DNA from 3 places in the Kosakonia sp. Marseille-Q7440 genome. Region 3 is predicted to be linked to each of the others. Evidence: predicted binding sites of a transcription regulator. Region 3 holds the regulator's gene; each other region holds the start of a gene.
What was found. The regulator LexA, encoded in region 3, represses DNA repair genes until DNA is damaged. The targets are predictions, from matches to a motif close to TNCTGTATGTACATACAGNA.

Region 1 (7,952 bases), 1.2 Mb from region 3:
GCACGGCGGCGTTCACCGCCTGGGTCAGGCGCGACAGCTGCTCCGGGGTGATGATATAGGGCGGCATCAGATAGATCAGGCGACCAAACGGGCGGATCCAGACGCCCTGCTCAACAAAGAAGCGCTGCAACGCCGCCATATTCACCGGTGAGCGCGTTTCCACCACGCCAATCGCCCCGAGTACGCGCACATCCGCGACGCTTGCGGCCTGCGCGGCGGGAGCCAGCTCCGCCTTCAGCTGCGCTTCGATGGCGGCGACCTGCGCCTGCCACTCGCCGCGCTGCAAAATCTCCAGGCTGGCGTTTGCCGCCGCGCAGGCCAGCGGGTTGCCCATAAAGGTTGGGCCGTGCATAAAGCAGCCCGCCTCGCCGTTGCTGATGGTCTCTGCCACCGCGCGGGTAGTCAGCGTGGCGGAGAGGGTCATAGTCCCGCCGGTCAGCGCTTTACCCAGGCAGAGAATATCCGGCGTGATACCCGCATGCTCACAGGCGAAAAGTTTACCGGTGCGGCCAAAGCCGGTGGCGATCTCATCGGCGATCAGCAGGATCCCTTCGCGATCGCACATCTTACGGATGCGCTTCAGCCACTCGGGATGATACATGCGCATGCCGCCCGCGCCCTGCACAATCGGCTCCAGAATAACGGCAGCGATCTCATGGCGATGGGCCGCCAGAGTGCGGGCAAACGCCACCATATCGTGCTCATCCCACTCACCATCAAAACGGCTCTGCGGCGCGGGCGCAAAGAGGTTTTCCGGCAGATAACCCTTCCACAAACTGTGCATCGAGTTATCGGGATCGCACACCGACATCGCACCGAACGTGTCGCCATGGTAGCCGTTACGGAAGGTGAGGAAGCGCTGCCGCGACTCGCCTTTCGCCTGCCAGTATTGCAGCGCCATCTTCATCGCCACTTCCACCGCCACCGAACCGGAGTCGGCGAGAAATACGCACTCCAGCGCCTCGGGCGTCATTGCCACCAGTTTGCGGCACAGCGCCACGGCGGGCGCATGGGTAATGCCGCCAAACATCACGTGAGAGACGGCATCAATCTGCATTTTCATCGCCGCGTTCAGCGCCGGATGGCCGTAACCGTGGATCGCCGCCCACCAGGATGACATGCCGTCCACCAGCCGTTCGCCGCTGGCGAGATGCAGTTCGCAGCCCTGCGCGAAGGCGACCGGATAGACGGGGAGAGGAGCGGTCATGGAGGTGTAGGGATGCCAGATATGGCTCCGATCAAAAGCTAAATCGTCCTGGGTCATAATCGACTTGTAAACCAAATTAAAAAGTTTTAGGTTTACGAGTCTACACCGAATAACGATTTAATCACACTTTTGGAGAGGCCAGATGGCTCACCACACACGCTGGACACTGTCGCAAGTTACTGCTTTATTTGAAAAACCGCTGCTGGATCTGCTTTTCGAGGCGCAGCAAATTCACCGTCAGCATTTTGACCCGCGCCAGGTGCAGGTCAGCACGCTGCTGTCGATCAAAACCGGTGCCTGCCCGGAAGATTGCAAATATTGCCCGCAAAGCGCGCGCTACAAAACGGGCCTTGAGTCGGAGCGTTTGATGGAGGTGGAGCAGGTGCTGGAGTCGGCGCGCAAAGCGAAGCTCGCCGGTTCAACGCGCTTCTGCATGGGCGCGGCGTGGAAAAACCCGAACGATCGCGATATGCCCTATCTGGAGCAGATGGTGGAAGGAGTGAAAGCGATGGGGCTGGAAGCCTGCATGACCCTTGGCACCCTCAATGAGAGCCAGGCGCAGCGTCTGGCCCACGCCGGGCTTGATTACTACAACCACAACCTCGACACCTCGCCGGAGTTCTACGGCAACATCATCACCACCCGCACCTACCAGGAGCGTCTCGACACGCTGGATAAAGTGCGCGATGCCGGGATCAAAGTCTGCTCCGGCGGCATTGTCGGGCTGGGCGAAACCGTCACCGATCGCGCCGGGCTGCTGATGCAGCTCGCCAATCTGCCAACACCGCCGGAGAGCGTGCCGATCAACATGCTGGTGAAGGTGAAAGGCACGCCGCTGGCGGATAACGACGATGTCGACGCCTTTGATTTTATTCGCACCATCGCCGTGGCGCGCATCATGATGCCCACTTCCTACGTTCGCCTTTCGGCCGGGCGCGAGCAGATGAACGAGCAGACCCAGGCGATGTGCTTTATGGCGGGGGCCAACTCTATCTTCTACGGCTGCAAACTGCTGACCACGCCAAACCCGGAAGAGGATAAAGATCTGCTTCTGTTCCAGAAACTGGGTCTCAATCCGCAGCAGACCCAGGTGCTGAATGGCGATAACGAACAGCAACAGGAGATTGAGCAGCAACTGCTTCACGCCGACACGGAACAGTACTACAACGCGGCGACCCTATGAACTGGCAGCAGCGAATCGAAGCCGCGCTCAGCGAACGGCGCGCGGCAGATGCCCTGCGCCGTCGTATCACCGTTGAGCAGGGTGCCGGGCGCTGGTTAACCCTTGAGGGCGAGCGTTTTTGCAACTTCGCCAGTAATGACTACCTCGGTTTAAGCCAGCATCCGCAGGTGATTGCCGCCTGGCAGCAGGGCGCGGCGCAGTATGGCGTCGGCAGCGGCGGTTCGGGCCATGTTGTTGGCCATACGGCTGCGCATCATCAACTTGAGCGCGAACTGGCGCAGTGGCTCGGTTACGACCGCGCGCTGCTCTTTATCTCCGGTTTTGCCGCCAATCAGGCCACCATTGCGGCGCTCACCGGCAAAGAGGATCGCATCGTCGCCGACAAGCTGAGCCACGCCTCGCTGCTGGAAGCGGCCGCCCTCAGCCCGGCGCAATTGCGCCGTTTTGCCCACAATGATGTCGGGCAGCTGGCGAGCCTGCTGAGCAAACCGCTCAGCGGGCAGCAGCTGGTGGTCACCGAAGGGATCTTCAGCATGGATGGCGACAGCGCACCGCTGGCGGCGATTGCCGATGCCGCGCGTGAGGCGCAGGCATGGCTGATGGTGGATGATGCCCACGGCATCGGCGTGCTTGGCGAGCAGGGGCGCGGCAGTTGCCATTTGCAGGGGGTGAAGCCTGACATTCTGGTGGTCACCTTCGGCAAAGGTTTCGGCGTCAGCGGCGCGGCGGTACTTTGCAGCGAAGCGGTTGCCGATTACCTCGTGCAGTTCGCCCGCCATCTTATCTACAGCACTGCGATGCCCCCCGCGCAGGCGGTGGCGCTCAGCGCCGCGCTCGATGTGATCCGCTCTGCTGAAGGCGACGCGCGCCGTGCGCAGCTGGCAGCGCTGATTGGCCGTTTTCGTGACGGCGTGCGCGGGCTGGATCTGGCAGTGACGGATTCGCACAGCGCCATTCAGCCACTGATTGTTGGCGACAACAGCCGCGCGCTGCGCCTCGCCCACACTCTGCGCCAGCAGGGGCTATTTGCAACTGCCCTCCGCCCACCAACGGTGCCGCCGGGCACGGCGCGTTTGCGCCTGACCTTAACCGCCGCGCATCAGCCAGAGGATATCGACAGGTTGCTGGAGGCGCTGCATGGCGGTGAATAAACAGGCGGTGGCCGCCGCCTTTGGTCGCGCGGCTCAAAGCTACGCGCGACACGATGAGTTACAGCGGCTCAGCGCCGACTGTTTGCTGGCGCAGCTGGGCGACATTAATCCTGCGCGGGTGATTGACGCTGGCTGCGGGCCTGGAGCGATGAGCCGCTACTGGCGCGCGCAAGGCTGCGATGTCACGGCGCTCGATCTCTCGCCCGCTATGCTGGCAGAAGCCCGCCAGCAGCAGAGCGCCGCGCGTTATGTCACCGGCGATATCGAAGCGCTGCCACTGGCAGACGCGACCTTTTCGCTGGCGTGGAGCAACCTCGCGGTGCAGTGGTGCGACGATCTGCGCCAGGCAGTGAGCGAACTGCGCCGCGTCACCGAACCGGGCGGGCATATCGCTTTTACCACGCTGGCAGACGGCTCGTTACCGGAGCTGAACCAGGCCTGGCGCGCGCTGGACAGCTTGCCCCACGCCAACCGCTTTCTGCCCGCAACGGAGATTGAGCAGGCGCTGCGCGACTGGCCGCTGCGCTGCGGCATTGACACCGTCACCCTGTGGTTTGCCGATGCCGCCAGCGCCCTGCGATCCCTTAAAGGGATTGGTGCCACCCATCTGCATGCTGGTCGCCAGCAGGGGCTGACGCGCGGCAAGTTGCAGCGCTTACAGGAAGCCTGGCCGCAACAGCAGGGCAAGTTCCCGCTGACCTATCAACTTTTCTGGGGAGTGATAACCCGTGACTGAACGCTATTTTGTGACCGGAACCGATACCGAAGTGGGTAAAACCGTGGCGAGCTGCGCCTTGTTGCAGGCGGCGAACCTGCGCGGGCTGCGCAGTGCGGGCTATAAACCGGTCGCCTCCGGCAGCGAGATGACCCCCGATGGGCTGCGCAACAGCGATGCGCTGGCGTTGCAGCGCCACAGCAGTTTGCTGCTCACCTATAAGACAGTTAACCCGTATACCTTTGCCGAGCCGACCTCGCCGCACATTGTTAGCGCCGACCTGAATCAGCCGATAGAGGCGGAAGTGATGTCAGCCGGTTTACGCCAGCTGGAGCAGCAGGCCGACTGGCTGCTGGTGGAAGGGGCAGGGGGCTGGTTTACGCCGCTCTCGCCGACGCTGACCTTTGCCGACTGGGCCACCGCAGAGCGCCTGCCGGTGATTCTGGTGGTTGGCGTCAAGCTTGGCTGCATCAACCATGCGATGTTGACCGCCCAGGCAGTGCAGCAGGCAGGCTTGAGGCTGGCAGGGTGGATCGCTAATGATGTGGTCAAGCCGGGTAAACGCCACCAGGAGTATATGGCGACGCTGCAACGCGTGCTGCCCGCGCCGCTGATCGGTGAGATCCCGTGGCTGGCGGATGCGCCGGAAACCGCCGCAACCGGCCACTATCTCGATCTCAGCGTACTGACTCCGGCGACATCCAGTGCGCCAGCAAAGGATCATCTAACTGCCTGATATCGCCCCCGGCCACGCGCCGCCCGCGGTGCAGCAGGCAGAAACGATCCGCTACCCGGCGGATCAGCGACAGCTGCTGCTCCGCCAGCAAGATCGACATGCCAAACTCCTGATTGAGCCGCACGATCAAATTCCCCAGTTTATGGATAAACGCCTGGCCGAGGCCGCGCGTCGGTTCATCGAGGATCAACAACCGTGGGCGCGTTACCAGCGCCCGCGCCATCGACAGCTGCTGCTGGTTATCCTCCGACAGCGTCGCACCACGCTGCTGGCGTAGCCCATACAGCTCCGGGAAGAGATCGAAGATCTCGCGGCTCAGGCTCTGGCCTGCGTCACCGGCGGCGCGCATCGCCACATGCAGATTCTCCTCCACCGTCAGCTGCGAAAAAATGCGCCTGTCCTGCGGCACATAGCCGATGCCAACCGCGCTGCGGTGCTCGGCCTGCAGTGTCAGCAGATCGCGCGGCGGCGCGCCCGCATCCTGCCAGATCATGCTGCCGCTCTCCACCGGCAGGTTGCCGGTAATGCAGTTCACCAGCGTGGTTTTTCCCATACCCGGCAGCCCGACCAGCGAGGTGCAGAGGCCGGGGGCTAACTCCAGATCGATATCCCATAACGTATGTTGGTCGCCGTAATAGTGGTTCACCGCATGTAAGCTCAACATGATCCGCTCCTTGTTCCCATCAGGTATGACTGCTTTTCACTACGGTCAACTGCAAAAGGCTTGCCAGAACGTGAAAAGGGCATTTTTTTCGGAGACGGCTGAGAAAGCGTGCGAAAAAAACGTGATGGCGCGCAAACCCAGGTAAAAATTCTGCACTTTGCCAGTGCTTACCGCAGCGGCTGGTGGTGCAACGGCGGGGGAAATTGTGAGAAGGATCCCAGGCGGATCCTGCGCATCGTTAGCCGATAATTGTCGAAAAGAGTCGATAAAAAATTTTTCCCGCACCCTTTTTGCCGCAGAGGGGGTGTTTGGCGAGGGGCGGGGGGTATGGGCTGGCGGCAGTTATCCACTATTCCTGTGGATAACCTTGTGTATTAGAGTTAGAAAACGTGTGGCAAGCGAGAGGCGGCGCGGCCTGCGCATGAATTGGTGTGAAACCCGCCTTTTTAATATTTTCTTTTTTAATCAAACGTTTAAATAAAAGCAATGGGTGTAAGAAAAGTGTCACCGACTGCCATAAAAGCGTCAAACATCATCTTGACAAATGTTAAAAGGGCAAAAATTCTGGGGATAACCTTTAACGCGAGGTTTAATCGCTTACCGATCGTCCAATCGCAGCCACAATGCGATGTTTTGCACTGCGGTAGATGAGATCGGCTTGCCTGCTACTGTTTTTTCATCCAGTATCTTCGGTTGGCAAAAATGCGCATGGTGAGTAAACTGTCTTACCTGCCCCACTCCTCATCAGGTGCCATTCATGAGTAAACCGTTCAAACTGAATTCCGCTTTTCGCCCCTCCGGCGATCAGCCTGAAGCAATCCGTCGCCTCAAGGAAGGGCTGGAAGACGGGCTCGCGCACCAGACGTTGCTCGGGGTAACCGGTTCAGGGAAGACGTTCACCGTGGCTAATGTGATTGCCGATCTGCAACGCCCAACCATGGTGCTGGCACCCAACAAGACGCTGGCCGCGCAGCTCTATGGCGAGATGAAAGAGTTCTTCCCGGATAACGCGGTAGAGTATTTCGTCTCCTACTACGACTACTATCAGCCGGAAGCCTATGTACCCAGCTCGGACACCTTTATCGAGAAGGATGCGTCGGTTAACGAACATATCGAGCAGATGCGTCTCTCGGCCACCAAAGCGCTGCTGGAGCGGCGAGATGTGGTCGTGGTGGCATCGGTCTCCGCCATCTACGGTCTGGGCGATCCTGACCTCTACCTGAAGATGATGCTGCACCTCACCAATGGCATGATCATCGATCAGCGCGCGATCCTGCGCCGGCTGGCGGAGTTGCAGTACACCCGTAACGACCAGGCGTTCCAGCGCGGCACCTTCCGCGTGCGCGGCGAAGTGATTGATATCTTCCCGGCGGAGTCGGACGATCTGGCGCTGCGCGTTGAGCTGTTTGACGAAGAGGTTGAGCGCCTGTCGCTCTTCGATCCGCTGACCGGCCATATTGAATCCGTCATTCAGCGTTTTACCATCTACCCGAAAACCCACTACGTGACGCCGCGCGAGCGCATCGTGCAGGCGATGGAAGAGATCAAAGTCGAGCTGGCGGAGCGGCGGAAGTTTCTGCTGGAGAACAATAAACTGCTGGAAGAGCAGCGTATTACCCAGCGCACGCAGTTCGATCTGGAGATGATGAACGAGCTGGGCTACTGCTCCGGCATCGAAAACTACTCGCGCTACCTCTCCGGGCGCGGGCCGGGCGAAGCGCCGCCAACGCTGTTTGACTATCTGCCTGCCGATGGGCTGCTGGTGGTCGATGAATCCCACGTCACCATTCCGCAAATCGGCGGCATGTATCGCGGCGACCGGGCGCGTAAAGAGACGCTGGTGGAGTATGGTTTCCGTCTGCCGTCGGCGCTCGATAACCGCCCGATGAAGTTTGAAGAGTTCGAAGCCCTGGCCCCGCAGACCATCTACGTCTCCGCGACGCCGGGCAACTACGAGCTGGAGAAATCGGGCGAAGAGGTGATCGATCAGGTGGTACGCCCAACCGGCCTGCTGGATCCGATTATCGAAGTGCGCCCGGTGGCGACCCAGGTCGACGATCTGCTGTCCGAGATCCGCAAGCGCGTCGAGATCAACGAGCGCGTGCTGGTGACCACCCTGACCAAACGCATGGCAGAAGATTTGACCGAATATCTGGTCGAGCACGGCGCGAAGGTGCGCTACCTGCACTCCGATATCGACACCGTCGAGCGTATGGAGATTATCCGCGACCTGCGTCTTGGTGAGTTCGATGTGCTGGTCGGCATCAACTTGCTGCGTGAGGGGCTGGATATGCCG
Region 2 (7,952 bases), on a different contig from region 3:
GTATTGATAGGTGAGCGCAACGCTACGTTGCACACTCGACTTACACCGACCTGCGCAGATGCGCAGGTTTTTTTTATCCTGCCGTGTAACAGTAATCGCTAATCGACACACCTCGTTTCACTTCGGCTCATTCTCTTGCTTTTTCCCGCTGGTAGCGCACCCTGGCGCAGGTGACAATCGACGTCCCAGAGGTATTGATTGGTGATTTATTCAGTACGCTTTTCGTACTTATTGATTGCACCAACCTGCGCGGACGCGCAGGTTTTTTTTTGCCTGCGTTTTATCCCTCCGCACTTCTCATGTAATCTGCCAGACTCTGAATCACATGCCTCAATGACTGGCAAAAGGAGTTGAAATGCTACTGGGCTTTTTCCGCGGCCTGTTTCGCGTCTTGTTCCGTGTACAGCTGACCGGTGATACCGCGCCTTTAAATGGCGACCGGGTATTAATCACCCCCAATCATGTCTCATTTATTGATGGCATTTTACTGGCGCTGTTCCTTCCCGGGCGTCCGGTCTTTGCGGTCTACACTTCGATTAGCGAGCAGTGGTATATGCGCTGGGTCAGCAAAATCATCGATTTTGTCCCGCTGGACCCGACCAAGCCCATGTCAGTTAAACATCTGGTTCGCTTGATTGGCGAAGGCCGCCCGGTGGTGATCTTCCCGGAAGGGCGCATCTCCGTTTCCGGTTCGTTGATGAAGATTTATGAAGGGGCCGGTTTTGTCGCCGCGAAATCCGGCGCGACGGTGATCCCGCTGCGCATTGACGGCGCGGAGCTGACCTTCTTCAGCCGCCTGAAAGGGCTGGTTAAACAGCGCCTCTTCCCGCGCATTACCCTGCATATTCTGCCGCCGACGCAGCTGCCGATGCCGGATGCGCCGCGCGCGCGTGACCGCCGCAAGATTGCCGGCGAAATGCTGCACCAGATTATGATGGAAGCCCGCATGGCGGTGCGCCCGCGCGAAACGCTGTTCGAAGCGTTGCTCAGCGCCCAGTACCGTTACGGTGCCAGCAAGCCCTGCGTGGAAGATATCAACTTTACGCCGGACAGCTACCGCAAGCTGCTGACCAAAACCCTCTTTGTGGCACGCATCCTCGATAAATACAGCGCGCAGGGCGAGAAAATCGGCCTGATGCTGCCGAACGCCGGCATCAGCGCGGCGGTGATCTTTGGTGCCATTGCGCGCGGGCGCATTCCGGCGATGATGAACTACACCGCTGGGGTGAAAGGGATGAGCAGCGCGATTACCGCGGCGCAAATCAAAACCATCTTCACCTCACGCACCTTTATGGATAAGGGCAAGCTGTGGCATCTGCCGGAGCAACTCACCCAGGTGCGCTGGGTCTATCTCGAAGATCTGAAAGGGGATGTCACCTTTGAAGATAAGCTGTGGATTTTCCGCCATCTGCTGATGCCGCACCGCGCGCAGGTGGAGCAGAAACCGGAAGATCCGGCGCTGGTCCTCTTTACCTCCGGCTCCGAGGGCAACCCGAAAGGGGTGGTGCACAGCCATAAGAGCCTGCTGGCGAACGTCGAGCAGATCCGCACCATTGCCGATTTCACCGCCAATGACCGCTTTATGTCGGCGTTGCCGCTTTTCCACTCCTTCGGCCTGACGGTTGGCCTGCTGACGCCGCTGTTTACCGGCGCGCAGGTCTTCCTCTACCCGAGCCCGCTGCATTACCGTATTGTGCCGGAGCTGGTCTATGACCGTAACTGCACGGTGCTGTTTGGCACATCGACCTTCCTTGGTCACTACGCCCGCTTCGCCAATCCGTATGATTTTTACCGCCTGCGCTACGTGGTCGCCGGGGCGGAGAAATTGCAGGAGAGCACCCGTCAGATCTGGCAGGACAAGTTTGGCCTGCGCATCCTTGAAGGCTACGGCGTGACCGAATGCGCGCCGGTGGTCTCCATTAACGTACCGATGGCGGCGAAACCGGGCACCGTCGGGCGCATCCTGCCTGGCATGGACGCGCGCTTAATGGCGGTGCCGGGCATTGAAGAGGGCGGCCGCCTGCAACTGAAAGGGCCAAACATCATGACCGGCTATCTGCGGGTGGAAAACCCCGGCGTGCTGGAAGCGCCAATGGCGGAAAACATCAATGGCGAGATGGAGCCGGGCTGGTATGACACCGGCGATATCGTGCGCTTCGACGAGCAGGGCTTTGTGCAGATCCAGGGCCGCGCGAAACGCTTCGCCAAGATTGCCGGCGAGATGATCTCACTGGAGATGGTGGAGCAGCTGGCGCAGGCCGTTTCGCCGGAGAAAATGCACGCCACCGTGGTGAAAAGCGACGCCAGCAAAGGCGAGGCGCTGGTGATGTTCACCACCGATAGCGAACTGACGCGCGACAAGCTGCAACAGCAGGCGCGTGCGCAGGGCGTACCGGAGCTGGCTGTCCCGCGTGATATCCGTTTCCTGAAACAGCTGCCGGTGCTGGGCAGCGGCAAGCCCGATTTCGTGACCCTGAAAGGAGTGGTGGATGAGGCAGAAACCGAACACGCATGAGTCAGTGAGCGCTAACTCTCCGCTTTTGTCGCGAGGAATGATGGCGGTGATTGCCGCCCAGTTTCTCTCGGCATTTGGCGACAACGCACTGCTCTTTGCCACGCTGGCGCTGCTGAAAGCGGAGTTTTACCCCGACTGGAGCCAGCCCGTTCTGCAAATGGTGTTTGTGGGCGCTTACATTCTTTTCGCACCGTTTGTCGGCCAGATAGCCGACAGCTTTGCCAAAGGGCGCGTGATGATGGTTGCCAACGCCCTGAAACTGCTGGGCGCGGCGAGTATCTGCGTGGGGGTTAACCCGTTTGTCGGTTACCTGCTGGTGGGCATTGGCGCAGCGGCCTACTCTCCGGCGAAGTATGGCATTCTCGGTGAGATCACCACCGGCGATAAGCTGGTGAAGGCGAATGGCCTGATGGAGTCGTCGACCATTGCCGCGATCCTGATCGGCTCGGTGGCGGGTGGTGTGCTGGCCGACTGGCATGTGCTGGCGGCGGTCGGCGTCTGTGCGCTGGTCTACGCCGGGGCGGTGGTTGCCAATCTGCTGATCCCGAAACTGCCTGCGGCGCGTCCCGGTCGCTCGTGGCGCTTTGGGCCGATGACCGCCAGCTTCTTCAGCGCCTGCAAAAGCCTGTGGCAGAACGGGGAGACCCGCTTCTCGCTGGTGGGTACCAGCCTCTTCTGGGGTGCGGGCGTGACGCTGCGTTTCCTGCTGGTGCTGTGGGTGCCGGTAGCGCTCGGCCTGACGGATAACGCCACGCCGACCTACCTCAACGCGATGGTTGCTGTCGGCATTGTGGTGGGGGCCGGGCTGGCGGCGAAGCTGGTAACACTTGAGAAGGTCTCCCGCTGTATGCCTGCCGGGGTGCTGATTGGTATCGCCGTGGTGATCTTCTCGCTACAACACGCTCTGCTGCCTGCTTATGGCGTGCTGATGCTGATTGGCGTGCTTGGCGGTTTCTTCGTGGTGCCGCTCAACGCGCTGTTGCAGGCGATTGGCAAGGAGTCCGTCGGTGCGGGCAACGCCATTGCCGTGCAGAACCTCGGTGAAAACACCGCCATGCTGCTGATGCTGGGGCTCTACTCACTGGCCATCAAAGTGGGCGTGCCGGTGGTGGGAACCGGTATCGGGTTTGGGGTGCTGTTTGCACTGGCGATTGCGGCGCTGTGGATCTGGCAGCGCCGCCGGTAACATTTACGGAGCGGGGTAGGTGTAGACCTGATGCACCGCCTCGATCTCCGCGATCACCTCATCGCTCAAATCCAGATGCAGGCTCTCAACGTTGGTTTTCAACTGCTCCATCGTCGTCGCGCCCAGCAGGGTGCTGGCGACGAAGGGCTGACGGCGCACGAAGGCCAGCGCCATCTGCGCCGGATCGAGATTGTGCCGTTTCGCAATATCGACATAGGCCGCTACCGCTTTTTGTGACTGCTCGCTGCTGTAACGGGTAAAACGGCTGAACAGCGTGTTGCGCGCGCCTGCCGGTTTCGCTCCGTTCAGGTATTTGCCGGTCAGCGTACCAAACGCCAGGCAGGAGTAGGCCAGCAGTTCAACGCCCTCATACTGGCTCACTTCCGCCAGACCTACTTCAAAGCTGCGGTTCAGCAAGCTGTAGGGGTTCTGGATCGTCACAATGCGCGGCAGTTCGTGCTTCTCCGCCAGTTGCAGGTAGCGCATCACGCCAAACGCTGTTTCGTTGGAGACGCCAATATAGCGAATTTTACCGGCGCGCTGGCACTCGGTTAGGGCTTCCAGCGTTTCCAGCAAGGTGATGACCGGCGCGCTTTCAACCCAGCTGTAGCCCAGCTTGCCAAAGCAGTTGGTCTGGCGCTGCGGCCAGTGAACCTGGTAGAGATCGAGATAATCGGTTTGCAGGCGCTTGAGGCTTTCATCAAGCGCGGCGCGGATATTTTTGCGATCGAGTGCCTGGTTGGGGCGGATGCCGCTATCGCTGTTGCGGCTCGGGCCGCTCACTTTCGAGGCGATAACCAGTTTTTCGCGGTTGTTGCGCTTCGCCAGCCAGTTGCCGACGTAGGTCTCCGTCAGGCCCTGGGTTTCCGGGCGCGGAGGGACGGGGTACATCTCTGCGACATCAATCAGGTTAATGCCCTGGCTGACCGCGTAATCAAGCTGTGCATGGGCGTCGGCTTCGCTGTTTTGTTCACCAAACGTCATTGTGCCCAGCCCGAGGGTGCTTATTTCAAGCGAACTGTGGGGGATACGGTGATAGTGCATAGCCGGCTTCCTTAAACAAACATGCCACGTCAGCTGCGCTGACAAAGGAATATAACCATGGCAGAGGGGAAGCAAAAGGGAAAGGAAAAAATGGATTAAAGGCCAGCAGGTTACTGACCTTTATAGGGAATTTTTAGCGCTCAATAATCTGGGATACGTCATCGCGGTTAATCTGCATTTTGTTGCCCTGCTGATCGTGATAGCTCACCAGACCGGTGTCATCATCAATCTGCGGCTTACCGTCCGTCAGAATCATTCTGCCGTCTTTGGTCGACATCACATAATCGCTGCTGCAACCGCTGACCGCGCATACCAGCCCGACCGCGGAAATAATCACTGCCCACTTCTTCATCGTTCGTATCCTCTCGGCTTTTCCTCACAGAAGTGTAGTAATAACGTGCCCTTATGCGATGAAAAAGCGGGATTATCCGAAAATTATTGCTGAGAGGGCGCAAACCTCCAGTCAAGCCGTTATAAAACGGGCGCGTTGCGTTGGGTCCTGGCCGCGCTCTAATGAGCAGCGAAGCGCGGTGTTTTAGCCGCTAAAAACTGACTAAGTCGATAACGCGAAATGGCGCGCAAGCAGCGCGCGGGTAAAGTTCTTTTTCAGATAAAAACCGCGCGGCAGGGTGAGAATCGGCTCACCGTGCTCGCCGATGGCTTCGGTTAACGCTTTACTGTTGGCCGCTTTCGGGCGCAGCTGGAGTACTTCGCCATGACGGGCGGTAATGCGCGTGACCTGGCCGAGCACGATCAGATCCATTAACTCTTCCCAGTCCTGGCGCAACTGCTGCTCCTCATCGGCGTCCGGGCTCCAGAGCAGCGGCGATCCCACCCGACGTTCAGCAAGCGGAATGGTGCGCGATCCCTCGACAGGTACCCATAAGACGCGTTTGAGCTTATGGCGGACATGGCTGGTTTCCCACACCACACCCGTGTTGCCGGTCAGCGGCGCTACGCAGACAAAGGTGGTTTCCAGCGGACCGCCCAGCGGATCTATCGGGATGGTCTTTAGCTCGACGCCCAGCGCCGCGAAATCCTGCTCCGGCTTACTGCCCGCGCTCGCCCCCAGCCAGCGCTCCAGCAGCACGCCGATCCACCCTTTATCGCGCTTCAGATCGCGCGGCGTCGGCATGCCGGCCAGTTCAGCCAGCTCGCCTAACGTATAGCCTGCCAGCCGCTGCGCCTGCGCCAGCAGCTGCGCTTCGGTTTCGGGTGGAGAGGTGAGAGGGGCGATTACACACATGCTAAAACCTTTTGGTTAAAAAATAGACAGCAGTTTTCCACCGCACGGCAGAAGTTTATCGTGTTCAGGGAAAAAAGAGCAATGCAATGATTTATAAGCTAATTTAGCAGAGCGCTTTGCGTGTTGCGCAACAGGCCGCGAGGTTTTCCAAATCTGGTCACTGACAATGAACAGGATCTTACACCCTGTTATCCACAGAAAAGTGGGATAAGTGGGAATAACCACGACTACTGTTTCCATTTACAGCCTTGACGCGGGAGCAAAATCGAATTTTTGCACAAAATGTGCCTAACTTAGTGGCATAATCTGTGGATAAATTCGGCTCTGCTCGATCTTTCATCAACGCCAGGATCCTAAGCGTGACGATCGTCACAAAACGGCGGATGGGCGGGGTGTTTGATGCACTAAACCAATGAATTACGAAGAGTAATTTTTTGCGCATCTTAAGCCATTATTCAGACTACTCTGGGTTTTCCCTGGGTAATTCCATACTTCTTCACAACTCTATCCACAGAAAAGGTGAATAAAACCCCTCGGCATGATGCGGGTCTGTTTATAAGTGTGATGATAACTGTGAGTTATTCAATTGTTATTCGTTTATCTCCCTGTCATAGAGTGGTTTACCGTTTTCCGGGAGTGTGAAACAATCGCTTTATTCAGGTTTATTTTGAGGTAGTCCGGTGATTGATGACGATGGCTACCGCCCAAATGTGGGAATCGTAATCTGTAATCGACAGGGTCAGGTCATGTGGGCCAAACGCTTCGGACAGCACTCATGGCAGTTTCCCCAGGGGGGAATCAATCCTGGAGAATCCCCGGAGCAGGCCATGTACCGGGAGCTGTTCGAGGAAGTGGGCTTAAGTCGTAAAGATGTTCGTATCCTTGCTTCTACCCGTAACTGGTTGCGTTACAAGTTACCGAAACGTTTGGTGCGTTGGGACACAAAGCCGGTTTGCATCGGCCAGAAACAGAAATGGTTTCTTTTGCAGTTGATGAGCAACGACAGCGATATCAATATGCAAACCAGCAGTACACCCGAGTTTGATGGCTGGCGTTGGGTGAGCTACTGGTATCCTGTTCGCCAGGTTGTGTCGTTTAAACGCGACGTCTACCGGCGGGTGATGAAAGAGTTTGCAGCCGCTGTGCTGGCGCTTCAGGAGACCCCTGCGAAGCCGCAAAGCGCGCCTGCCTGGCGACGGAAACGAGGTTAAGCCACCCACATTATGCTCACCCGACTGCGAGAGATTGTTGAGAAAGTTGCCAGCGCGCCACGTCTTAACGAAGCGCTGGAGATACTGGTTACCGACGTTTGTCTGGCGATGGAAACCGAAGTATGTTCGGTCTATCTCGCAGATCACGACAGGCGCTGTTTCTATCTTATGGCGACGCGCGGTTTGAAAAAGCCGCGCGGCCGCACTGTTACGCTCGCATTCGATCAAGGTATCGTCGGCCTGGTAGGCAGGCTGGCGGAGCCTATCAACCTTGCCGACGCGCAAAAGCACCCCAGCTTTAAATTTATCCCCTCGGTGAAAGAGGAGCGGTTTCGCGCCTTTCTTGGTGTACCGATCATTCAGCGCCGCCAGCTGCTTGGCGTACTGGTGGTGCAGCAGCGCGAAATTCGCCAGTACGATGAGAGCGAAGAGTCCTTCCTTGTTACCCTCGCCACCCAGATGGCGGGTATTCTTTCCCAGTCTCAGCTAACCGCCCTGTTCGGCCAGTATCGTCAGACGCGTATTCGTGCGCTGCCTGCCTCGTCCGGCGTGGCGATTGCTGAAGGGTGGATGGATCAAACGCTGCCGTTGATGGAACAGGTTTACCCGGCTTCAACGCTGGATACCTCCCTTGAGCGGGAGAGGTTAACGACCGCGCTGGAAGAGGCGGCGAATGAGTTTCGTCGCTACAGCAAACGCTTCTCCGCCGGCGCGCAAAAAGAGACGGCAGCGATCTTTGACCTCTATTCG
Region 3 (7,952 bases):
GCCGGATAAGCGTTAACACGCCATCCGGCGCTTCCCATACAGTTCCAGCGTTACTACGTAGGCCGGATAAGCGTTAGCGCCATCCGGCAACGAACATACTGTTCCAGCGTTACCACCCAGGCCGGATAAGCGTTTACACGCCATCCGTCACTCCGCTTGCGTCGCGCTCTCAATCGTTAAACGCACATCCGATGTCATCAGCTCTGCCAGCATCTGGTAAACGCCAAGCGTGCGCGCCGGATCGGCGTCGCCGGTATCACTGATATAACCCTCATCGCGCAGCGTCAGTACCAGTGTGCTGAAGACCGCTTTATCGAAGAACTCTGGCGCGTTGATGCCGTGCAGCACCGACAGGCGCTGCGCCAGCGTACGGCTCTCTTTCTCCAGCGTACTGCGGTTCATCGTCGGGTTGGCGCTCAGCAGCCAGAAGGTGATGGCATAACGCTGCAGCGTCTCGCGCGCGCCTGCGGCCAGCAGTTGCAGAGTGCGTGAGTGTGCCGGATTGATGCTCAGCAGATCCTCTTTCAGGGTAATCAGCCCCTGGCGCACCAGCTCCTGAATCAGCTTATCCAGCACCTCTGCCAGCTCTGCGTTTTCCCAGCGCAGGAACAGCTCGGCTTTAAGCATCGGGTAGAGAAGCTCAACGTGACGCAGAATTTCGCCGCGTGAGATCGCGCGATGCTGGGTGACAATCGCCGCGATCAGCGACGGCAGCATCAGCATGTGCGCAATGTTGTTACGGTAATAGGTCATCAGCACCGCCTGCTCGCGCGGCAGGATGATGATATCGCCGATGGTGTCCTTCTCGACTTCAAACTTGTTCATCTGCAGCGCGTGAGCGATAAGCTCGGCGGCGCTGGCGGATGGTGCGGTAGAGTCCGGCGAGTAGGGCACATTGCGCATCAGCTCGAGGTAGCAGTTAAGCTGCTCGGTCAGCTGCTCGCGCGTCAGCGAGCGCTGGCGCGAAGCCAGCAGCGCCGTACAGCAGAGGTTCATGGCGTTCGCCGCACCGGCGTTATTGATGCGAACCATCAGATCGGCAGCGATGCTGTTAACCGTCGGCGTCAGCCATGCCGGGCGGATCGCTTCAATCGGATCGATCGATTCACGCCACTCCGGCACATGGTGGTTCAGGTAGTTCATCAGCGGGATCGGCTCGCCGAAGTTCACATAGCCCTGACCGAGATTACGCAGCTTGCTGAGGCCGCGCAGCATCTGCAGCAGGCTCTCTTTCTCTTTCGTCGCGCCGCGCAGCTCTTTGGCGTAGGTGCCGACCTCCATCACATGCTCGTAACCGATATAGATCGGTACCAGCGTGATCGGGCGCGTGCCGCCGCGCAGCATAGCCTGGATAGTCATCGACAGGGTACCGGTTTTCGGATCGAGCAGACGCCCGGTGCGCGAGCGGCCGCCCTCAACGAAATACTCCACCGAATAACCACGGCTGAAGAGCTCGCCCAGATATTCACGGAACACCGTCGAGTAGAGCTTGTTGCCTTTAAAGGTACGGCGAATAAAGAAGGCGCCAAGACGGCGGAAAATCGGGCCGGCGGGCCAGAAGTTGAGGTTGATCCCGGCCGCAATATGCGGCGGCACCAGACCCTGATGGTAAAGCACATAGGAGAGCAGCAGGTAGTCCATGTGGCTGCGGTGGCAGGGCACATAAACAATTTCATGGCCTTCGTGCGCCAGCTGGCGTACGCGCTCGGCGTTGTGCACGTTGATCCCCTGATAGAGCCGGTTCCACGTAAAGCCGAGGATACGGTCGGTCAGGCGAATCATCTCGTACGAGAAGTTAGCGGCAATCTCTTCCATCAGCGCGATAGCGTTCTGCTGCGCCTTATCGTGGGAGATCTTTTTGCTGCGCGCTTCATCTTCCACCGCACGGGCAATCGCTTTAGACGACAAAAGCTTATTGAAGAGATCCTGGCGCGCCGGCAGACGTGGGCCAACGGCGGCCAGACGCTGACGGGCGAAGTGCATACGCGCCACGCGCGCCAGTTTCTGCGCGATGATCTTATCCGTACCATGTTCGGTCGCCATGCGGCGCAGCGAAACCGGCGGGGAGAAGCGCACAAAGCTGTCGCGGCCAAGCCACGAAACAGCGAAGAATTTCTGCACACCGTTGAGCATGCGCAACGGCGGGTTGATTTCACCCTTTTCACGCCCCGGCGAGCGGCCAAACATCACCGATACCGGCACCATCTGCACATCCAGATCGGGATGGCTGCGGTGTAAATCCAGATAGTCGTGGAACAGTTTGATCGACTCTTCTTTCGGCGTGTAATAGGTGAATACGCGCGGGCCGCCGTGAATAAACACGTAGCGTGGCAGCAGCGCGCCATCGATCTCCAGCGGTTCGAGGGGATCGGGTAATTCATGCACCAGGCACTGCTCGCGCAAGGTCATTAAGTCAGCCTTTGAGTTGTAAGGCAGCACGTACATAATAGGACGTGATGTGTCGAGCCCCAGTTCCTGTGCAGGTTCTGCGGGGATCGATTTACTTTTTACCAGCACGCTTAATGGTAAGTTCAGTAATTTGTAGTAAATTCGTGGCCAGCCGGACATAAAGGGTGTAAAGCCTCTGGTTATTAATAGTGCCATTGCGCCGCAAGAATATCAGAAAGCACGCATAATTTCTGTGGTACCGCTGCGTGTACCACTACTCATTGACGCTTAATAGTTAAAAAGGTTCTTTTCATGGCCAATAATACCACCGGTTTTATCCGGATCATTAAAGCCGCAGGATATTCGTGGAAAGGCGTCCGCGCAGCCTGGATTAATGAAGCTGCATTTCGCCAGGAGGGCGTCGCCGTTGTCCTGGCTATTATTATCGCTGCATTTTTGGATATTGATGTCATCACTCGCGTCCTGCTTATTGGCTCGGTCACGCTGGTGATGATTGTCGAAATCCTCAACAGCGCTATCGAAGCGGTTGTGGACCGTATCGGCTCTGAGTTCCATGAGCTTTCCGGCCGGGCAAAAGATATGGGCTCGGCAGCGGTGCTGATGACAATCTTACTGGCGGTCTTTACCTGGGTCTCGCTTCTTTGGTCACATTTTCGATAGCGTTTCCATAATTCTATAACACTCTGGATTTTTGCTTAAATGTGGTTTCAAAATCGCCGTTGACTGTATATACTCACAGCATAACTGTATATACACCCAGGGGGCGGGATGAAAGCATTAACGGCCAGGCAGCAAGAGGTGTTCGATCTGATTCGCGATCGCATCACCCAAACCGGTATGCCACCGACGCGTGCGGAAATCGCACAGCAATTGGGGTTCCGTTCCCCAAATGCAGCCGAAGAACACCTTAAAGCGCTGGCGCGCAAAGGGGTGATCGAAATCGTATCTGGTGCATCGCGCGGTCTGCGCCTGCTTCTGGAAGAAGAGAACGATATTGGTCTGCCGCTGATCGGTCGCGTCGCTGCGGGTGAGCCGCTGCTGGCACAGCAGCATATCGAAAGCCACTATCAGGTCGATCCGAATCTCTTTAAACCGCATGCTGACTTCCTGCTGCGCGTTAGCGGGATGTCGATGAAAGATATCGGTATTATGGACGGCGATCTGCTGGCGGTGCATAAAACCCAGGATGCGCGTAATGGCCAGGTTATCGTGGCCCGTATCGAAGATGAAGTGACGGTGAAGCGCCTGAAAAAACATGGCAATACCGTTGAGCTGCTGGCAGAAAACAGCGACTTTTCCCCGATTGTGGTCGATCTGCGCAAGCAGAACTTCACCATTGAAGGGCTGGCAGTCGGCGTGATCCGTAACGGTGAATGGCTGTAACGCCTCTTTTCTCTGCTGTGGCGCCCTGTTACGCGCCGCAGCGCCACGCTTCCTACCTTTAACGACGCTTACGCTATGCCGCTGTTAACCGCATCCGATAAAGCTTTGTGGCGGCTTGCGCTGCCGATGATTTTATCCAATATCACCGTTCCCCTGCTGGGATTAGTTGATACGGCGGTGATTGGTCATCTGGATAGTCCCGTCTACCTTGGCGGCGTGGCGATTGGCGCAACGGCAACCAGCTTCCTCTTTATGCTGCTGCTGTTTCTGCGTATGAGCACCACCGGGCTGACCGCCCAGGCATTTGGTGCGAAAAATCCTTCTGCACTCTCACGTGCGCTCGTCCAGCCTCTGCTGCTGGCGCTCGGCGCAGGGGTTGTCATTGCGCTGTTACGCACGCCGCTTATCGACCTGGCGCTGCATATTACCGGCGGCAGCGAGGCGGTGCTGGAGCAGGCCCGGCGCTTCCTTGCCATTCGCTGGCTTAGCGCGCCCGCCTCGCTGGGCAATATGGTGCTGCTTGGCTGGCTGCTCGGCGTGCAGTATGCCCGTGCACCGGTGATACTGCTGGTGGTCGGCAACCTCTTCAATATCGTTCTCGATCTCTGGCTGGTGATGGGCCTGCATATGAATGTGCAGGGCGCTGCGCTCGCCACGGTTATCGCGGAATATGTCACCTTCTTTATCGGCTTGTTGATGGTGTGGCAGGTTTTACGCCGACAGGCTATCTCGCTCGTGATGCTGAAATCCGCCTGGCGCGGCGGCGTTCGCCGTTTGCTGGCGCTCAATCGCGATATCATGCTGCGCTCGCTGCTGCTGCAACTCTGCTTTGGATCCATCACCGTGCTGGGTGCGCGTCTTGGCAGCGAAACGGTCGCCGCCAACGCGGTGCTGATGATGTTCCTCACTTTTACCGCCTACGCGCTGGACGGCTTTGCCTATGCCGTTGAAGCCCACTCCGGCCAGGCTTACGGCGCGCGCGATAGCAGCCAGTTGCTGCACGTCTGGCGCGCGGCCTGTCGGCAGGCAGGGTTTGTGGCGCTCGCTTTTGCCCTTAGCTACGCGCTGGCGGGCAGCACGATTATTGCGCTACTGACCTCCATTCCTGAACTGCAGGCGGTTGCCGGACACTATCTCATCTGGCAGGTGGTACTGCCGCTGGTGGGGGTGTGGTGCTATTTGCTCGACGGCATGTTTGTGGGTGCAACGCGCGCGGCTGAAATGCGTAACAGTATGGCGGTTGCCGCTGCCGGTTTTGGCCTGACCCTGCTGACGGTGCCGTGGCTTGGCAACCACGGTTTATGGCTCTCTCTGGGCGTTTTCCTTGCGCTGCGCGGCATTACGCTGGCGCTGATCTGGCGTCATCACTGGCGCAACGGCAGCTGGTTTGCCAATGCCGACAATGCATGAAGATCTGCGGCTTCGTCTGGCATCTATGGTTAAAGATTCCGAATAAAAAACCGAACGCCGAATCCTTATCTACAATAATTAATACGTTCAGCACGCAAGAACGTCATTTTAACCGAACGATAAGGAGTCAATTATGAACAAAGACGAAGTCGGCGGTAACTGGAAACAGTTTAAAGGCACTGTTAAAGAGAAATGGGGCAAATTGACCGATGACGACATGACCGTCATTGAAGGTAAACGTGACCAGCTGGTAGGTAAAATCCAGGAGCGTTACGGTTACGCGAAAGACGAAGCGGAGAAGGAAGTTACGGATTGGGAAACTCGTAACGAATACCGCTGGTAGCCAACACTTCCCCCTCAAGTGTATTAACCCTCACAGGCTACCCTGCCCGTAGGTACAAGGATGTACCTCCCTAATCCCTTCATCTTTCACGTTTTATCGGCGTTGGCTGCATTCGCTCACATAGGTCACATACTTATGTATGCTCCCTATGATTCACTCATTTGCCGCCTTGCTAAAACGCGAAATCTTTTGGGATTACTTTCTGAAACAGAAACAGAAACAGAAACAGAAACAGAAAAAGAAAAGTAAAAATCTCTAACGCGGTTTCTTCTTCACCTGCAGGCTGTGATCGTGCTGGCAATGGTCGTGATGACGGCAGGCTTCGACTTCCACGCAGGCAGCGCATAAACCGTGGGCTTCAATCACGTTATGGCGCAGGGCAAAGCCCATCTTCGCTGCCAGCGCGTGCATAATATCTTCCACGCCTTCCGCCTGCTCCTCTTTAACCGCGCCGCAGCGGTCGCAGATAAACATCGCAGAAGTGTGCGTCGGCTGATCGAAGAGATGGCACAGCACGTAACTGTTCGTGGACTCCACCTTGTGCACAAAACCCTGCTCAAGCAGAAAATCGAGCGCGCGATAAACCGTGGGCGGCTTCGCCTGGGGTTCGCTTTCCCGCAGCAGGTCGAGCAGATCGTAGGCGCTGATGGCGCTCTTTTGCAGGCTCAGCAAACGTAAAACTTCCAGACGCTGTGGAGTCAGGCGCACGTTGCGCTGCGCGCACAGCTTTTCAGCCTGCACTAACATCTCTTGCGAAGTGGTCTTATCCATAGGCGCTCTCGGGTTGGTGAAAAGATGAAGCTTCACACTTTACCATGTCCTGCCTGAAACGCCGAGACCGCCAACTTTAAAGACACTTTCGGAACTTTCCTTCCCGAAACGGTTTTCCTCTTCTATAAATAGTGAGTGCCATCACTATAAATATGAACCGGCCGCCCTGAGCGTTCGGAAGAGGTAGTGCCTTTTTCTACTGTTATTCACAGCAATATAAATTCCTGTTTGTGCGCAAACTAACAGGCTTAAATACTCATCTGGCTACGAGAACATACTGTGAAAATAAATGCGAAACTTTCGGTGGTCGCCATTGCTGTCTCCTTTTTTATGGCAAATCAGGCGGGAGCAGCCAATACATGGGCAGAAGCGCGTAACGATGCAATGGGTGGAACGGGCGTCGCATCGGCAAACTATGGCAGTGGAGCACTGATCAACCCGGCGTTGCTGGCGAAGGGGCAACCGGAAGATGATGTCACCATTATTCTGCCAAGCGTACAGGCACAAATTTCAGATAAGGACAATCTGCGCGACGAAATTGATTACATCAATGACAAAGTCGATCAGTATAAAGATGTCGTCGATAATCTGACGGCGCGGGATATTATTACCAACCCGTTTGGCACCATCGATCAATTCCAGAATGCGGCCAAAGATTTGGGTGACGAGCTGGTTAAGCTGCGTGGCAAAACCGCGCAGGCAAAAGCGGCAGCCGGTATTGCGGTCAGCATCCCTAACGATGTGCTCTCTGCGGCTTTCGTGACCAAAGCCTACGCCCACGCGCGCGTAAGCTCCAATATCGATCAGCAGGATATTGATTACCTGCGCAGCATTCAAAACAGCGATGCCGTTGCGGTGCGTGAAGCGCTGGGCGCGGCGCTGTCGCCAAATGGCAGCGATGAGATCACCCGTAACCTGAACTCCACCGCTTCCGGGCGTGGCGCGATTGTTACCGACTTTGGCGTGGCGCTGGCACACCAGTTTGACGCGGGCGGCATTCCGCTCTCCGTTGGCGTAACGCCGAAGCTGCAAAAAGTGTGGGTCTACAACTACACGGCGTCGATTTATGACTACGACAGCGATGACTGGAACAGCAGCCGCTACCGCCGCGATGACACCGGCTTCAACGTTGACGTGGGCCTGGCCGCCGACCTCAATGAAAACGTGACGCTCGGTTTGACCGGTCAGAACCTGATCTCGCGTAACATTGACACTCAGGACGCCATCATCCGTAACGGCAGAACGGGCGAAGTGCGTAACTACAAAGATACCTACCAGATTAGCCCGATCGTCACCGCCGGTGCCGCCTGGCATAACGAGCTGGTAACGCTGAGTGCTGACGGCGATCTGACTGAAACCAAAGGCTTTAAGAGCGAGAAGAACTCACAGTATGTCGGCGTCGGGGCTGAAGTGCGTCCGCTTAACTGGCTGGCCGTGCGTGCCGGTTACCGCGCTGATGTGAAAGGCGATGATAAAGATGTCTTCACCGCTGGTGTTGGCTTCTCGCCGTTCAACCGCGTTCATCTCGATCTGATGGGGCTGGTGGGCGAAGATGAAACCTGGGGTGCTGGTGCGCAGCTGAGCCTGACATTCTAAGGATTAACCGGAGGCGCTGCGCCTCCGGTTTTGCCTGTGC

Region 1: a site for LexA is predicted at 6,323-6,342, ahead of uvrB (excinuclease ABC subunit UvrB). Genes of this name have one in related genera too.
Region 2: a site for LexA is predicted at 6,220-6,239, ahead of mutH (DNA mismatch repair endonuclease MutH). Genes of this name have one in related genera too.

What each region holds. Positions count from the first base shown of each region.
Region 1 is NZ_CBCPLT010000001.1:1,240,004-1,247,955, forward strand. Features, by position in the region: gene bioA (adenosylmethionine--8-amino-7-oxononanoate transaminase) at 1-1,264, opposite strand, end outside; gene bioB (biotin synthase BioB) at 1,350-2,390, shown strand; gene bioF (8-amino-7-oxononanoate synthase) at 2,387-3,541, shown strand; gene bioC (malonyl-ACP O-methyltransferase BioC) at 3,528-4,277, shown strand; gene bioD (dethiobiotin synthase) at 4,270-4,992, shown strand; gene ACWPW2_RS05665 (ABC transporter ATP-binding protein) at 4,934-5,656, opposite strand; gene ACWPW2_RS05670 (hypothetical protein) at 5,765-5,905, shown strand; gene uvrB (excinuclease ABC subunit UvrB) at 6,414-7,952, shown strand, end outside.
Region 2 is NZ_CBCPLT010000002.1:1,032,341-1,040,292, forward strand. Features, by position in the region: gene aas (bifunctional acyl-ACP--phospholipid O-acyltransferase/long-chain-fatty-acid--ACP ligase) at 356-2,515, shown strand; gene lplT (lysophospholipid transporter LplT) at 2,490-3,701, shown strand; gene ACWPW2_RS18695 (NADP(H)-dependent aldo-keto reductase) at 3,705-4,745, opposite strand; gene ACWPW2_RS18700 (YgdI/YgdR family lipoprotein) at 4,879-5,097, opposite strand; gene mutH (DNA mismatch repair endonuclease MutH) at 5,299-5,991, opposite strand; gene rppH (RNA pyrophosphohydrolase) at 6,672-7,202, shown strand; gene ptsP (phosphoenolpyruvate--protein phosphotransferase) at 7,215-7,952, shown strand, end outside.
Region 3 is NZ_CBCPLT010000001.1:83,969-91,920, forward strand. Features, by position in the region: gene plsB (glycerol-3-phosphate 1-O-acyltransferase PlsB) at 148-2,568, opposite strand; gene ACWPW2_RS00390 (diacylglycerol kinase) at 2,701-3,069, shown strand; gene lexA (transcriptional repressor LexA) at 3,178-3,792, shown strand; gene dinF (MATE family efflux transporter DinF) at 3,868-5,202, shown strand; gene ACWPW2_RS00405 (CsbD family protein) at 5,336-5,545, shown strand; gene zur (zinc uptake transcriptional repressor Zur) at 5,801-6,316, opposite strand; gene traF (conjugal transfer protein TraF) at 6,647-7,912, shown strand.